DNA from 3 places in the Pseudogemmobacter sp. TB195 genome. Region 1 is predicted to be linked to each of the others. Evidence: riboswitches for the same ligand, from Rfam matches in the RefSeq annotation. Region 1 holds a riboswitch; each other region holds the start of a gene.
What was found. Region 1 has a riboswitch for cobalamin ahead of AC4FS3_RS14480 (TonB-dependent receptor). Riboswitches for the same ligand answer to the same signal wherever they lie in the genome.
Positions count from the first base shown of each region.

Region 1 (6,129 bases):
GCGGTCAGCCCGGGCAAAAGGATCAGTAAAGCGCGCATCAGATCAGCCCGATCCCGGTGGTAAGGGCATCGGCGAGCCGGGTGGCCGAGGCGAGACCGCCTGCGGGGAAGACCGGCGGCAAGGGAATGGCGCGCAGGGCGCCGCTTTCGATCACACGGGTGAAGAGCGCGCCTTGCGGCAGCGGCCCGGTGGCGAGGATCGGGGCGCCGGTGGCGAGGATCTCGCTGAGGCCAAGGGGCAAAGCGCCCGGCGGGCCGCTGCCGGGAAGCGCATTGCGCCCTCCGGCAGCGGCCAGCAGATCCCCGGGCAGCGAGCCTTCGGTGAAAACCAGCGCGTGTCGGCCATCTTCCAGAAAGCGGGCCAGCAGAACGGGGGGCGGGTTGCGGCTTGCGATGGCCCGGGTCAGGCGGTCCCGCGCATGGTCAAATCCGGTGACAAGGTCATCCGCACTGATCTGCCCCGCATCGGCGATCTCTCGGGCCAGATCGGTCGCGATCTCAAGACCGGGGCGGGAAAAGGGCATTGTCTCCAGCCAGAGGACCGGCGCGATCCGTTCCAGCCCTGCCTGCGGCCCGCGCTGCCAGTCGGCGGCAATGATCAGATCGGGGGCGAGGTGAAACAGCAGCTCCATATTCGGCTCATTGAGCGGGCCGAGGTCATGCAGGCCATCGGGCAATGCCGGAACGCCGACGAGGCGGCGATAGAGCGGCAGATTGCCGGCGGCGAGCGGGGTGAGCCCAAGCGCCAGCGCGGTTTCGGTCAGGATCAGTTCGGTCGTGACAAAACGGGGCGCGTGCGCATCCTGTGCACGGGCCCCGCGCGGCGCAAGGGCCGGAAGGAGCGCAGAAACCCCGAGCGCCAGTGCCCCGCGCCGCGTCAGAGGGGGGAAGGGGGTCATGTCTGGCTCCGGACCGCAGCCAGAAGCGGGCGGTCATAGCGCGAGAGCCAGGCTTCGGGCGGGGCTGCGCCGGTCTCGGCGAGCCATTGGCGCAGGGTGACGCGGATGACGGCCTGGGCGTGGCGGTCGGGCTTCTGCCCGGGCGCATCGGTTGCCTCGGGCGGCAGGCCGCTTTGCAGCCGCGCGCGGGTCGCGGCTTTCAGCGCCATCAGGTCGGGGCGGCCATGACGCGCGAGGATGGTCTGGAATACGGTATGGATATCGGGATCGAACGGGCGGCGCTGCCCCGGGCGCACCCGCGCCGGATGCGGCGGGAAGATATGAGCAAAGGGCAGCCAGCCCTCTGGTACCGGCGTGGTCGCGGCATGGGTCAGGCCCCGGCTACCGGCGGAAGGGATCGCATGGATCGGGCAGGCGCCATCCGCCACCCGCTCGGCGCGCAGAAAGGGGGTCTCGGCAATCCAGTCACCCGGAAGCGCGGCCAGCGCCTCGCGGCAATCGTTCCAGTGCTGGCCCGCCAGCAGCAGGGCCCGGGCGCGGGCCGTCGCTGCAGGTCGAAAGAAACAGCGAAGCCCGGCATGGCCCAGCCCCAGATCAAGCGCCGGTGCGCCCTGGTCTGCGGCGACCAGGGCCGCGTCATCCGCGACCACGGTAAGGTGGTGGTCGCGGGGGCAGGGAGGCAGCCCACCTGCCTCGCATAGCGCGATCCCGTGATTCCAGCCCCTCGGCTCGCTGCTGAGGGTCTCGAATGCGAGAAGCTTTGCTCCGGGGGTGAGACGGGCGCGCCCGGTCTCACCTTCCAGCACCAGTGCCCCGCCGATCTTTTGCGGGATACCGGTCAGGTCAAACCCCATGAACCCCGCAAGGGTGCCGATGCTCCACAAATGCCCTTCGGCGCCGAAAAGCCGGGCAAGCAACGCGAAGGTTTCATCTTGTGGGGCATCGGTCATGGCGCGAGCTTTCAGAACTTCGAGGTCAGCTGCAACTCAAACCGGCGCGGCGCACCGAGAACCACCTGACCCTTTTCGGGGTAGAGATATGCCGCATAGCTTTTGTCGAAGAGGTTCGTCACGCGCAAAGACAGGGTCGAGCTCTCGCCCGCCTGCCAGTCAAGCCCGGCATTGATCAGCGAGAAACTGCCGCGTTTCTCGGTATTGGCGTAATCATACCAGGCCTTGCCGACGAATTGCACACCCAGATGCGCAGTCCAGACATCGGCGAATTCCCAGGAGGCCCAGAGATTGGCCGAGGTTTCCGGCACGAGGAGCGGCACATTCCCCGAATAATCCACCCAGGAAAAGGTGTTGAAATCGAGGTAGGTGAAATCGTCAAACCGCGCTCTGGTGCGGGCGATATTGCCGCTGAGCCGCAGGGTATCGGTCACCCTGGCGCTGGCTGCCAGCTCGATCCCGCGCGACGATTGCTGCCCGGCCTGTTGCATCGTGAAAGACCCCGGCGCCAGCACCGGCACATTGCGCTTCACGATATCATAGGCGGTGAGCGACCATTCGGCGCGGCCATCGGCAAAGCTCTGGCGCAGCCCGATCTCGAATTGTCGCCCCGTGGTCAGGTCGAAGTCGCGGAAATTCGCGGCGTAATCCATCAGCGGCACGTTCACCGGGTCGGTGGACCAGGCCAGCTGGCCGTAAACCACCGTGGTCTCAGTCGCCGCCCAGCTGAGCGCGACCCGCGCCGATGGCGCCTTGTAGCTGGCGTCAAAGCTCGTGGCGGGGTTTGCGATGCCCTGGCGGCTCAGATCGAACCAGTCCTGGCGCAGGCCAAGGCTGAGCGCCAGCCCCTGGCCAAGCTCGGTGCGGTTTTCCAGAAAGATCGCGCGCTGGTCTAGGGTCGAGCGGTATTGCGCCACCGGGGTCAGGCCGGTGGGGAAACGGCCGGGGCGCGGGTTGAACGGATCGACCGTGACCGAGCCGAAGTTGAAGGCACTGGCATAGCTGGATTTCGAGCGGTTCAGGTCAAAGCCGATCACCGTATGGCTGTCATAGCCCGCGATCCCATGGCGCAAGCCTGCATCCAGCCGGAAGCCGGTCTGATCCTGATCCTGGTCGATGGCGACGAATTCGCCGACCGATACCGTATCGGTCACCGGATCCCATTCATAGGTTTCAGCATTGCGGAAGCTGCGGTCAGAGCCGATGCGGTACAGCACTGCCGAGACGCGGACCGCGTCCGACGGCGCCCATTCGGTTTTCAGCTGCAGCCAGTGATCGGTGAAGTCGGTCCTCGCGTCTTCAACATTGTAGTTCAGTGCCTCGGTCCCCGCGACGAGGATCCCGTTGCGCAAAGGCGTGCCATAATAGGTCATCGGCTCGCGCTTTGCGTAATCGGCGGACAGGGTGAAGGTCAGATCGGGCGTCGCCTTCCAGCTCAGCGCGGCGGTCACGGCGCCGAGACTGTCATCCGCACCGTCGATCCAGCCGTCGGATCCATCCGCGATCACCGCGATGCGGTAGGAAAGCGTATCCGAGAGCGAGCCGCCACTGTCGGCGCCAAAGCGCAGCCTGCCATCTGACCCCGCAAGCGCGGTCAGCAAATGGCGCGGCGCACCGTCAAACGGGCGTTTGGGCATCGCATTGACGAAACCGCCAATCGCGCCATGGCCATGGATCACCGAACCGCCGCCTTTCAGGACCTCGAATTCCTCGATCAGCCAGCTGTCGACCGGGAAAGAGATATTGCCGCGTCCGGGAAACTGCCTGGTGCCGTCAAACAGCATCATGACCGAACTGCTGCCCTGAAAGCCGCGCGCGGCGAAATGATTGTCGTAATTTGGCGCTCCGGTCGCGGTGACCCCGGTTGCGGTCTGCGATACGGCAGCAGTGATCGAATGGAGACCGCGTTCGGCCATGGTTTCGGTGCCGATCACCTCGACGGCAGCAGGGATGTCGCGGATTTTTTCGCCCAGCCGGCTGGCGGTGGGCGGGGTGGCGTCAAGTCCCTGGCCTGCGTCGTCATCGACCGGCAGCCAGATGGTGCCAAGGCCGATGGTGGTCTCTTCTGCCAGCGCCGGCGCAGCGGCGATGGGGGTGAGAGCGGTAAGTGTCAGCAAAAGCCGCACAGACGTGCGGCGGGAAATGGACGGCATGAATTTTACCCCGAAAGGCGTTTTGCACGTCACTGCAGACTGCAAGGAACCGACGGGCAATCACCCGCATGTCATCCTTGCCATCAGGAACCCCCGCCCGATGTGCCTGCCCGTGAATATGGCCGACGGCAGGTCTCCTGGCTCGCGGGTCAGTGGGTTTCGCGCCTTCCCAGGGTCCCTGAACCCCAGTGGCATATCGCGAAACCCTCGCCGCTCACAGTTGCGGGGGCAGCCGCAGATCGGGCGGATGCCCTGCTGCGTTCCCTCTTTCCTCCCTCGCGGGAACCGTCGCCTCTGCGCTACCCGCCGGGGTGGTGGTCTGTCAACGCCCGTTATCACGGGCGCGTTATAAGGGGGCATCCGGGACCCCTTGTGAGGAGCCTGTCCTGAGGGGCGGGGCGGGCGGTTGCCGTTCGGCCCCCCTCTTCATTTCTTTGCTGAAATTTCCCCAAAGCCCCGTGGTTTACCCCATGGCCTTTTGCGCGCGGGCGGATGTAACCTCTGCCCGCGCGCGCCGGGCCATGACCGGGATCCTGCGCAGGAAGGACATAGCCATGCAGACCCCGCCTTTCGTCATTTCGATCCAGAGCCAGGTCGTGTTCGGCCATGTCGGCAATTCGGCGGCGCTGTTTCCGCTTTGCGCGGCCGGGCTGGAGGTGGCGGCGATCCCGACGGTGGTGTTCTCGAATACCCCCGATTACCCGAGCCTGCGCGGTCGCGCGCTGCCCGAGGATTTTTTCGCCGATCTGCTTCTGGGCGCGATGGAGCGTGGGTTGCCCGAACGGGCCGATTATATCGTGACGGGCTATATCGGTTCGGCCGCGATCGCGCATCTGGCGGCGGAATTCATCGCAAAAGCGCGCGAGATCAACCCGCGACTGGTCTATCTCTGCGACCCTGTGATCGGCGATGCCGGCCCGGGGCGCTATGTGCCCGAAGCGGTGGTGGCGGTGATCCGCGACGAATTGCTGCCGCTGGCCGATCTGACCACGCCGAACCCGTTTGAGCTGTCGCTGTTGTCGGGGCAGAAGATTACGCGGCCTGAAGATCTGGCGCTGGCGCGGGCGGGGCTGAACCTGAGGCCTGGTGCGCGGGTAATTGCGACCGGATGCGTGCTGGAAGACAGCCCCGAGGGCTGTCTTGAAAGCGTTGTGATCACGCCGGACGGCGTGAGCCGTCACCCCGCGCCGCATTTGCCGCTGGCGCTGTCGGGGACCGGGGATCTGTTCGCGGCGCTGATCATTGCCGGGCTGGGGCGCGGCCGTTCCCTGGCCGATGCCGTTGTTTTTGCGCAAAAGCTCACCGGGATTGCGATGGGGGAGGCGGCGGCACTCGGACGGCAGGAGGTCATGCTGAGCAGCGCGGAATTTCTGGCGAGCCTGGCAGAGCTGGCGGCGATCCGCCGCTGACCTCGGGTACCGGGCCCGTCCGCGCTGTTCTGCCTGTGGGGATGTGGCATCGGTTTCCGCCAGCTGTCTTCCTGACCAGGGCGCAGGGGCCGCCAGCAGGTCTCCTGCACAGACAGGTGCGGCGCTGCCTGGTCTGAGGATGCGAGGGCGAGGTCTGGTGCCCGGTTTTGGCAAGGCGCTGGACGCGGGCTCTTCCGTCCGCGCCATATCACCGGGGCGCCGCAGGATGGCGGCAAGAGGTGGCGTCACACAGAGGAATGGCTGAGCGTTACGACATTGCGGCCCAGGGTTTTCGACCGCAAAAGCGCGCCATCGGCCGCATCCACCATGGCAGTGATATCCTCGGAAGGCGCCATCGGGCCGCCGCCGGTTTTCACGCCGATGGAAACCGTCACGCTGAGCGTGACCCCATTGCCGCCATCGACCGGCGTGGCGCCGACCACGCAGCGCAGCCGTTCGGCAATGCGCTGCGCCTCGGCGGCGGTGGTTTCGGGCAGGGCGATCAGAAACTCCTCACCCCCGATCCGCGCCAGCATATCATCGATCCGCAGATTGTCGCGCAGGCGGCGGACCACTTCGACCAGGACAGTGTCGCCGGTGGTGTGGCCATAACAATCATTGACGGATTTGAACCGGTCGAGGTCGATTACCAGCACCGCGAATTCGCTGCCCTCGACCGCCGCCTGTTCGGCGATGCCTGCCAGGCGCGGGAAAGCATA
Region 1 covers NZ_JBZEGG010000013.1:70,096-76,224, reverse strand. The annotation lists gene fhuB (Fe(3+)-hydroxamate ABC transporter permease FhuB) at 1-38, opposite strand, end outside; gene AC4FS3_RS14490 (ABC transporter substrate-binding protein) at 38-898, opposite strand; gene AC4FS3_RS14485 (DUF6925 family protein) at 895-1,848, opposite strand; gene AC4FS3_RS14480 (TonB-dependent receptor) at 1,860-4,001, opposite strand; cobalamin riboswitch at 4,112-4,306, opposite strand; gene pdxY (pyridoxal kinase) at 4,556-5,410, shown strand; gene AC4FS3_RS14470 (diguanylate cyclase) at 5,656-6,129, opposite strand, start outside.

Region 2 (3,968 bases), on a different contig from region 1:
GCCGTGGTGGTAAAGCCCTTCTGACGCAGGACCGACGTCACGCCGGCCCGCGGGGAGCCTGACCTCTGCGGCGCGAGATCCCGCAAGCTGTCTCAGACCCTGGCCCGGCACCTGGCACCTGGCACCGAATGGTGCCATTGCGCCAGGGTAAATGGCCAGGAACAGGACGGCCACCAGGTTCGCAACAGGCGGAAGAGGCCGTACGAAATCCGACCGCCCCCGCGACTGAGAGCGGAGAGACAATCCGATACCCCCCTGAGGCCCGGCAATCCCGGCCATGGGAAAGACCCGACCCGCAAGGCAGGGGACCGTCGCGGCATTCTGGCTCAACTGTCGGGCGTGGCGGGCAAGAGCATGAATGGACAATATCGCGCCACCGGCGGCCTCTGGCTGCACAGATACTGATTTGCATGACAGTGGCCCCTCCTGCGGCGCGACTGGCGCGGGTCCCTTTACCAGTGGCCCGACCGCCACATCACGAAAGGCTACGCCGCTGCGAACCGCCAACCTTGCGCCGGATCAAGCCTGCCCATTTCCTGCCCGGCAAGGGCAAGACCACGAGGATCACGCTTCCGGGCGAGGCCTGTCTGAGCTTTGTGACCACCATGGAATCCGATATTGTCAGCCTGCGTCTGCGCGCCCTGATGACAGCAGAGCTGCCCGGCCAGGGCATGGTGCCGGGCTTTTTCCTCTCCTGCCCGGCGCGGCATCTGCCCGAGAGGTCTTTCGACGGCCTGACCAGTGCGGCGGCACTTTTTCGCAAAGAAAGCGAATGCCTGGCCCTGATCGGTCAGGTCTTCGACGAACGCGCAGTTCGGCCAGGATATGCCCGAGGCCCTGCTGCAAGACCGGCACGTGGGGACACTTTGCCTGGATCATCTCGCCCAAAGCCCCGGCAACAGCCATGTGACGCTCAAGCGCAGCTGCCGGCGCGAAGCCGGCATGACACTGTTTGAATGCCTGCGCGATCTGCGGCTGGAACGCGCCGCCAATCTGATCCGGAGCAACCGCCGCTCGCTGCCCGAAGCCGCCTATGATTGAGGCGTTTCCGGCCCCGGCCATCTCAGCACCGCTTTTCACAAACACTTTGGCATGACCGCGCGCGACGTCGGCGGGCGGGGTGCAACCGGACCTGACGCTTTCGCGAGATGGAAGATCTGTTTGCCCCGACAGAGATCCGGCCTGCGGTTTCCTGCCAGTCGCAGCGGCAACGGATCTGCTGCGCGGACCGCCACGCCATTCCGCCGTTCCGCCCGACCATTGGAGCGAGTCTGCGCTGCACGCGTCAACGGCGGCGGCGGTGATCCCCGGTCTGACGGCGGCGCAAAACATCGCGCTGATGCTGCCCGGGCGGGCGAGGCCTGACATCCCCGAGACCCTCGCGCAACTGACGCTCGGCGCTGAGGCCGCTTCCCCCGCCTCGGGGCCGGGTGAGGAAGCCAGAGGCCTCGTCACGGCCCTGATCGCCGGGCAAAGGGCCAGGGCCCGCTTTGCCCTGGTCGTGATCAGCAATGATCGGAAGCAGCATTTTAGCCCAGTTTCGCGCTCAGCCGGGCGCCGGAGGGCGGGCCGCAGCCTGAAACGCATCACATTCCGGGCCTCAGATCAATTTCGACATAATTTGCCGCAGACAGAACAGTTTTTCACATAGCGCCTGCTCTGATCGCGTCAGATCAGGGTGCCACCATATCGGGAGGTCTGGAGGAGAATTGGGAAGCCGGACCGATGCCGGCGCTGCCCCCGCAACGGGTGCGGCGCTTCGTGGCATGGCGGGACCCACTGGCTGAAGGAGCGGCCGGGAAGGTGCCATTTCTGTTCGCGAAAGGGCACAGGCCAGACATCCGGAAACCAGCCCTGAGGCGGAAATCAGCGTGGCTGCGGCGGGCAGTCAGGAGCGCTTTGGCAGGTCCGCCCCGGACCATAGCCCGGCGTCTCCGATCACCCGGGGCAGCAAACAAACCAGCAGGAGGCCAGATTGGGCGCGCTTCACGACGATAGTTTTTCCACCCCGGACCAAAAGCCCGACGCCATTGCGCGGCTGATCGCGGAACACCGCCCGGGCCATGGCCTCGTTCGGGATTTCTACATGGATCCGGACGTCTTTGCCCGTGATATGGAGCGGGTGTTCCGCCGCCACTGGCACTGTCTGGCCCATGAAAGCGTGATCCCGAAGCCCGGCGATTTCGAGCTGTTCCGCCTTGGCGATGAACAGGTCATCCTGACACGCGACATGCAGGGCGAGGTGCATGGGCTCCTGAATTCCTGCCGCCATCGCGGTGCCGAGGTCTGCACCAAAGACAAGGGCAATGCGAAGATGTTCGTCTGCCCCTATCACGCCTGGACCTATACGCTGGACGGCGCTTTGCGCGCGGCCCGGCTGATGCCGAAGGATTTCGACCGCGCCGCACATGCGCTGAAAAAAGTACATGTGAAGGTGGTCGAAGGGCTGGTCTTCATCTCCTTCGCGAAAGACCCGCTGGATTTCACGCAAGTGGAGCAATCCCTGCACGCCAGTATCGGCCAATATGGCTGGGGCGCGGCAAAGGTCGCCCATCGCGAGACCTATCCGATTTCCGCGAACTGGAAGCTGGCGGTCGAGAATTATGTCGAATGCTATCACTGTGGCCCGGCGCATCCGGAATATTCGCAGACCCATGCGCTGGAGCAACCGCCCGAAGTGATCGCCGGTCTCAATGCCGCCATGGAGGAAAAGAGCTGCGCGCTCGGGCTTTCGGTGCTGTCGGGCAATCACTGGCAGAATTCATCCCGGGGCGGCGAGGCGGTCGATGTTTTCCGCTATGCGCTTTACGAGGGCGCCTCGACCGGGTCCGAAGATGGCTCCCCCCTCGCACCTTTGATGGGGCGCTTCACCGATTATGATGGCGGCGTGACCTCAATCCATCTCGGTGGCACCACATTTCTGGTCTGCTATCCCGATCACGGCATGATCTACCGTTTCATCCCGAAAACCCATGATACCTGCGAGATGGAACTGATCTGGCTGGTGAAAGACGGCGCAGAGGAAGGCGTCGATTACGATCTGAACCGCCTGACCTGGCTCTGGAAAGTCACGACCGAGGAAGACAAGAAGATCATCGAACACACCGCACGCGGCGTGAAATCGCATTACTTCGAGCCAGGCCCCATCGCACCGATGGAGTATAACGAGCTGCGCTATATCACCTGGTATCTCGACGAGATCAGCCGCGCCTGACACCTGACAAAATGAGGCCTCGGCTCTACCCGGGCCTCGTTTCGCTTGCCAGAAACGGGCCGCTGCCTCCCCGGCAGCAAACAGGGGGAAAGGGCATTCGGCAGCCCGCCCCCCCCCTCAGCGCTTCGCGCCCCGGCGGCCCTCGATCAGCCAGGCGGCGATGACCAGCCCGGCGGTCAGCACAAGCCAGGCCCAGCCCGGCAGCAAAGCCGCCAGCCGCACCTCGGTGGTCATCCAGGCCTCGCGGGGTGTGATACCGATCCAGCCGCGCCCCGTCACCGGTCGCCCCTCTGCCACCTGCCGCAGGTCAGGCAGGCCCGGCTCCAGCCGGGTCACCGACCCATAGGCCGGGCCGCCGGCGGATTTCGGCGCGATCACCGCATCGCCCGAGGCGATGGTTTCGACGAATTCGCGCGGGCTGGCCGGGCCGACGCCGATCACCCGCGTCAGATCGCCCTGTTCCAGCCGGTAAAGCCCGGCCTCGGGCGCCTGCCAGACCACCTGATACTTGCCCGGTGCCACCTGGATCATATCAAGGATCACCGGCTTCCCGGGCTCTCCCTCCACCGCACTGTCCTGTGCCGTGACAATCAGCGGCCCTGGCGGATCCTCGGACACCGTGCGCCGCGTGATGGTCAGTTCATTGCCTTTGGCGGTCGCCGTCAGCGCCTCTTCTTCAAGATCCGGCTCTTTCAGCATCCAATGTGCCAGCCGCCGCAAAAGCTCCAGCTGCGGCCCGCCGCCCTCATAACCG
Region 2 covers NZ_JBZEGG010000011.1:14,130-18,097, reverse strand. The annotation lists gene AC4FS3_RS12515 (CopD family protein) at 1-24, shown strand, start outside; gene AC4FS3_RS12510 (hypothetical protein) at 510-956, shown strand; cobalamin riboswitch at 1,660-1,871, shown strand; gene AC4FS3_RS12505 (aromatic ring-hydroxylating oxygenase subunit alpha) at 1,976-3,214, shown strand; gene AC4FS3_RS12500 (hypothetical protein) at 3,332-3,968, opposite strand, start outside.
Region 2: linked by a shared signal. The riboswitch ahead of AC4FS3_RS12505 (aromatic ring-hydroxylating oxygenase subunit alpha) and the one ahead of AC4FS3_RS14480 (TonB-dependent receptor) in region 1 are both predicted to bind cobalamin.

Region 3 (3,968 bases), on a different contig from region 1:
GCCGGTCCAGGTCTGGAACGGGTCGCTTTCCTCGACGGTAAAGCGCAGCTTCAGCCCCGGCACACGGTCTGCAAACCCTTCGAGCCGCTTGCGCAACAGGATTTCGGATGGCCGCTTTGCCGCATGGACGAAGACGATATCGGGCATCTCGCCCGAATCCCAGGCCCAGGTCGTCATCGACATCATCGGCGTGATGCCCGATCCGGCCGAGATAAAGAGATGCTTCTTTGCCGGATGCCGGTGCGAGCTGAAGATCCCCGCCGGGCCATAAGCCTTGATCTTCATCCCCGGCTTCAGGTGATCAAGCATCCAGCGCGTGCCGACAGACGTCGCCTGGGCTTTCACCGTGACCGAGATCGACAGCGGACGCGACGGCGAAGACGAGATCGTATAGGTGCGCTGGACATTGCCCCTGGCGCCTTTTTTCGGATCAACCGGCAGGTCGAGCGTCACGAACTGGCCCGGCTGATAGTCAAACCAGGCGCCCGAGGGCGCGCGGAAGGTGAAGGTGGCGGTATCCGGCGTCTCGGGCACGACCATGGCGCATTCAAGATGCTCTGCATCATCCCAGGGCTTCACAGACCAGTTAAGTTGTTGCTTTCCCATTTTTATTCCGCCGCCAGTGCCGGGCCGGTGCCGGAAACGGGGCCAAGGCGTTCCGTCATGATGCCGGCATACCAGTCGATGAATTGCATCACCCCTTCTTCCTGGATCGGGGAATAGGGCCCGGGCTCATAGGCGGGAGAGAGAATGCCCTTCTGGTTTTCCTCGACCACCTGGCGGTCTTCGTCATTGGTGTTGAGCCAGACGCGGGTGAGGGTTTCGAGATCATAGTCGACGCCCTCGACCGCATCCTTATGGACCAGCCAGTTCGTGGTCACTTGCGTCTCGGTCGGGCTGATCGGCAGGATGCGGAAGACGATGGCGTGATCACCGAGGAAATGGTTCCAGCTGTTCGGGTAGTGAAAGAACAGAAGGCTGCCGGCATCGTTGAAGGGCATGGTGCCCATGCGTTTCGCCACCGCCGCCTTAGTCGACATCGTATAGCTTTCGGCGCCGTTCAGCAGGGGGATGCGGGCGAGCCGCCATTGCATCTGCGGATGGTTGGTGAAGCGCGAGGGCAGGCCGGCCGCCTCGCAGCGCTTCCAGTGTTCGATAATGTCGGGCGAGGCCGAATCAGGCCCCTCCATCGCCGTCATGCGCGGGTTGTCGGAATAGGTCCGGCACAAAGACGGGTGCGCGCCGCCGCAATGATAACATTCGCGGTTGTTCTCGATCACCAGTTTCCAGTTGCCGTTTTCGACGATGGTCGAGCTGAAAGCGACCTTTGCATCGGCAAGGCCCGAGGGGGCCAGATACGACATCAGCTTCGGCGCGAGGTCGGAAATGGGAGGGGGCACTTCGGCAAGGCAGATAAAGACCATGCCGCCAAGATCGACACAGTGCACCTTCTTCAGCCCGAATTTCGAAGGGTCGAAATCCTCGCCCATATCGCGGGCGAAAATGAGCTTGCCCTCGAGGTCATAGGTCCATTGGTGATAGGGGCAGACAAGGTTCGTGGTCGCGCCATTGGTCTTCGCGCAAAGCCGCTGACCGCGATGGCGGCAGACATTGTGGAACGCGCGGATGCGATTGTCTTTGCCCTTGATGATCACCACCGGATAGGCGCCGATCTGCAGCGTGGCAAAGGCGCCGGGTTTCTCCAGCTCGCAGCCCGGAATGGCAAAGAGCCATTCACGATACCAAAGATGTTGAAGATCGGCCTCCAACACCCCGGGATCACAATATAAATCGCGCTCTAAGGCATAGCCGCTCCGGCGTGCCAGCAGGCGGGAAAGGGTTTCGGACTGGCTCAGCATTTGCTGTCCTTCGCGTTAGCCCGGGCGGGTCGCACAGGCAGGTTTGACGTGCGGTGGACAACAGGCGGCGAAGGGCCCGCGCGGGGATGGACCCGCGAGCCGGTTGCCGCTTCGCCGCCCACCGCGGCTCGACATCTCGTGCAAGGCTGGTTTCCGGGCTTGGCGAGCGGTCTTTTCAACCCTGGTCGCGATACCTTCCCGGGCTCCTCCGCCCAGTGGTCCTTATCGCGCCTCTCAGCCTCTACCGTTGCGGGGGCAGCGCCGGCTTTGACCCCTTGCAGGGCCGCACCGGCTTCCCAATTCTCCGCTGTCGCCAGCGGCACCTTGCGAGGCTGAATTGATCACAGTGCGGCGGCCGGGATTGTCTGTTTGCGACATGTCGCAAAGCGGAACAGACAGCGGCCCTGTAAGCAGCCTCATTCGCGCAGAAAGCGGGATTTTGCCGGTTGCCAAACGAAAACGCGGCGCTTAACGATTGGGCAACTTACTCGTTGGGGTGTCCCGGGAAACCGGGGCTGAGAGGCCGCAAGGCTAACCCATCGAACCTGATCCGGTTCATACCGGCGGAGGGAACGGGTGGTCTGATTGTGTCTCTGGCGGCCCGTTGCGGCCTGCCCGGGCACCAGTCTCCCCAAATCTTTTCGCCGGTCATTGGGGGCATGATGACGGCGATAGCTTTGACCATAGCGGGGTCTGATTCCGGCGGCGGCGCGGGGATTCAGGCCGATCTTAAAAGTTTCGCGGCAATGCGCGTCTATGGCGCCAGCGTGATCACCGCGATCACGGCCCAGAACACAAGGGCGGTGACCGCGGTGATGGCCCTGCCAGCGCGGCTGGTCCGGGCGCAGCTGGAGGCGGTGTTCGATGATCTTGCCGTGGGTGCGGTGAAGATCGGGATGCTGGGCGATCCGGAACTGGTCGCGACCGTGGCGGCGGCGCTGAAAGGGCGTGATCTGGCCCTGGTGGTTGATCCGGTGATGGTGGCAAAATCCGGTGACCGGTTGCTCGCGGCCGAGGCTGTCGCAGCACTGCGCGAGGCGCTTTTGCCGCTCGCGACGGTTTTGACCCCGAACCTGCCCGAAGCGGCAGATCTACTGGGCGAGGCCCCGGCCAGCAGCCATGAGGCGCAGGAAGCGCAGGGGCGCGCGCTCCTGTCGCTCGGGCCGGCCTGGGTGTTGATGAAAGGCGGTCATGCCGGGGGGGCAGCGTGTCGCGATCTGCTGATCGGCCCTGTATCCCATGTGTTCACGGCAGAACGCCAGCAGACCAAAAATACGCATGGCACAGGATGCAGCTATGCCGCAGCGATTGCGGCCGGGCTGGCGCAGGGGATGGCTGTCCCCGATGCGGTGGCGCGGGCGCATCGCTGGCTCCAGGGGGCGATCCGGGCGGCGGATGCGCTGCAAATCGGTTCCGGCCATGGGCCGGTGCATCATTTCCACGCGCTCTGGCCGCAATCATGAGCCGCGTCCATATTCTCGGGGCCGGTGTCATGGGCCTTGTGATGGCCAGCGAACTTACGGCGCGCGGTCATGAGGTCACGATTTCTGACCCGGCCGGCGGCCCAGGGCCGCAGGCCTGTTCCTGGTGGGCTGGTGGTATGCTGGCGCCATATTGCGAGGCGGAATCGGCAGAGGAACCGGTTGAACGGCTTGGGGCCGGCGCGGCCGCCTGGTGGCAATCCCATACCGGGCTGGTTACCGGGGCCGGGACGCTGGTTCTGGCCGATCCGCGTGACCGGGGCGATCTGGCGCGTTTTGCGCGGCTGACCAAAGGGCACCAGGCCATTGGCGGGGACGGGATCGCGCAGCTTGAGTCCGATCTGGCAGGCCGTTTCCGTGAGGGGCTCTTCTTCAGAACCGAAGCGCATCTCGCCCCGCGCGCGGCGCTTGGCGAACTGGCCCGCCGTCTCGCGGCCCGGGGGATCGTGGTGACGTCCGAGCCGTCAGGGGCGCCGGTTACCATCGATTGCCGGGGGCTGGCGGCTCGGGACAGTCTTGGCGATCTGCGCGGCGTGCGTGGTGAGATGCTGCTGATCCGCTGCGAGGGCGTGAGCCTGTCGCGCCCGGTCCGCCTGCTGCATCCGCGTATCCCGCTTTACATCGTGCC
Region 3 covers NZ_JBZEGG010000014.1:135,534-139,501, reverse strand. The annotation lists gene AC4FS3_RS15655 (FAD-binding oxidoreductase) at 1-606, opposite strand, end outside; gene AC4FS3_RS15650 (aromatic ring-hydroxylating oxygenase subunit alpha) at 609-1,859, opposite strand; cobalamin riboswitch at 1,987-2,201, opposite strand; TPP riboswitch at 2,342-2,448, shown strand; gene thiD (bifunctional hydroxymethylpyrimidine kinase/phosphomethylpyrimidine kinase) at 2,522-3,322, shown strand; gene AC4FS3_RS15640 (FAD-dependent oxidoreductase) at 3,319-3,968, shown strand, end outside.
Region 3: linked by a shared signal. The riboswitch ahead of AC4FS3_RS15650 (aromatic ring-hydroxylating oxygenase subunit alpha) and the one ahead of AC4FS3_RS14480 (TonB-dependent receptor) in region 1 are both predicted to bind cobalamin.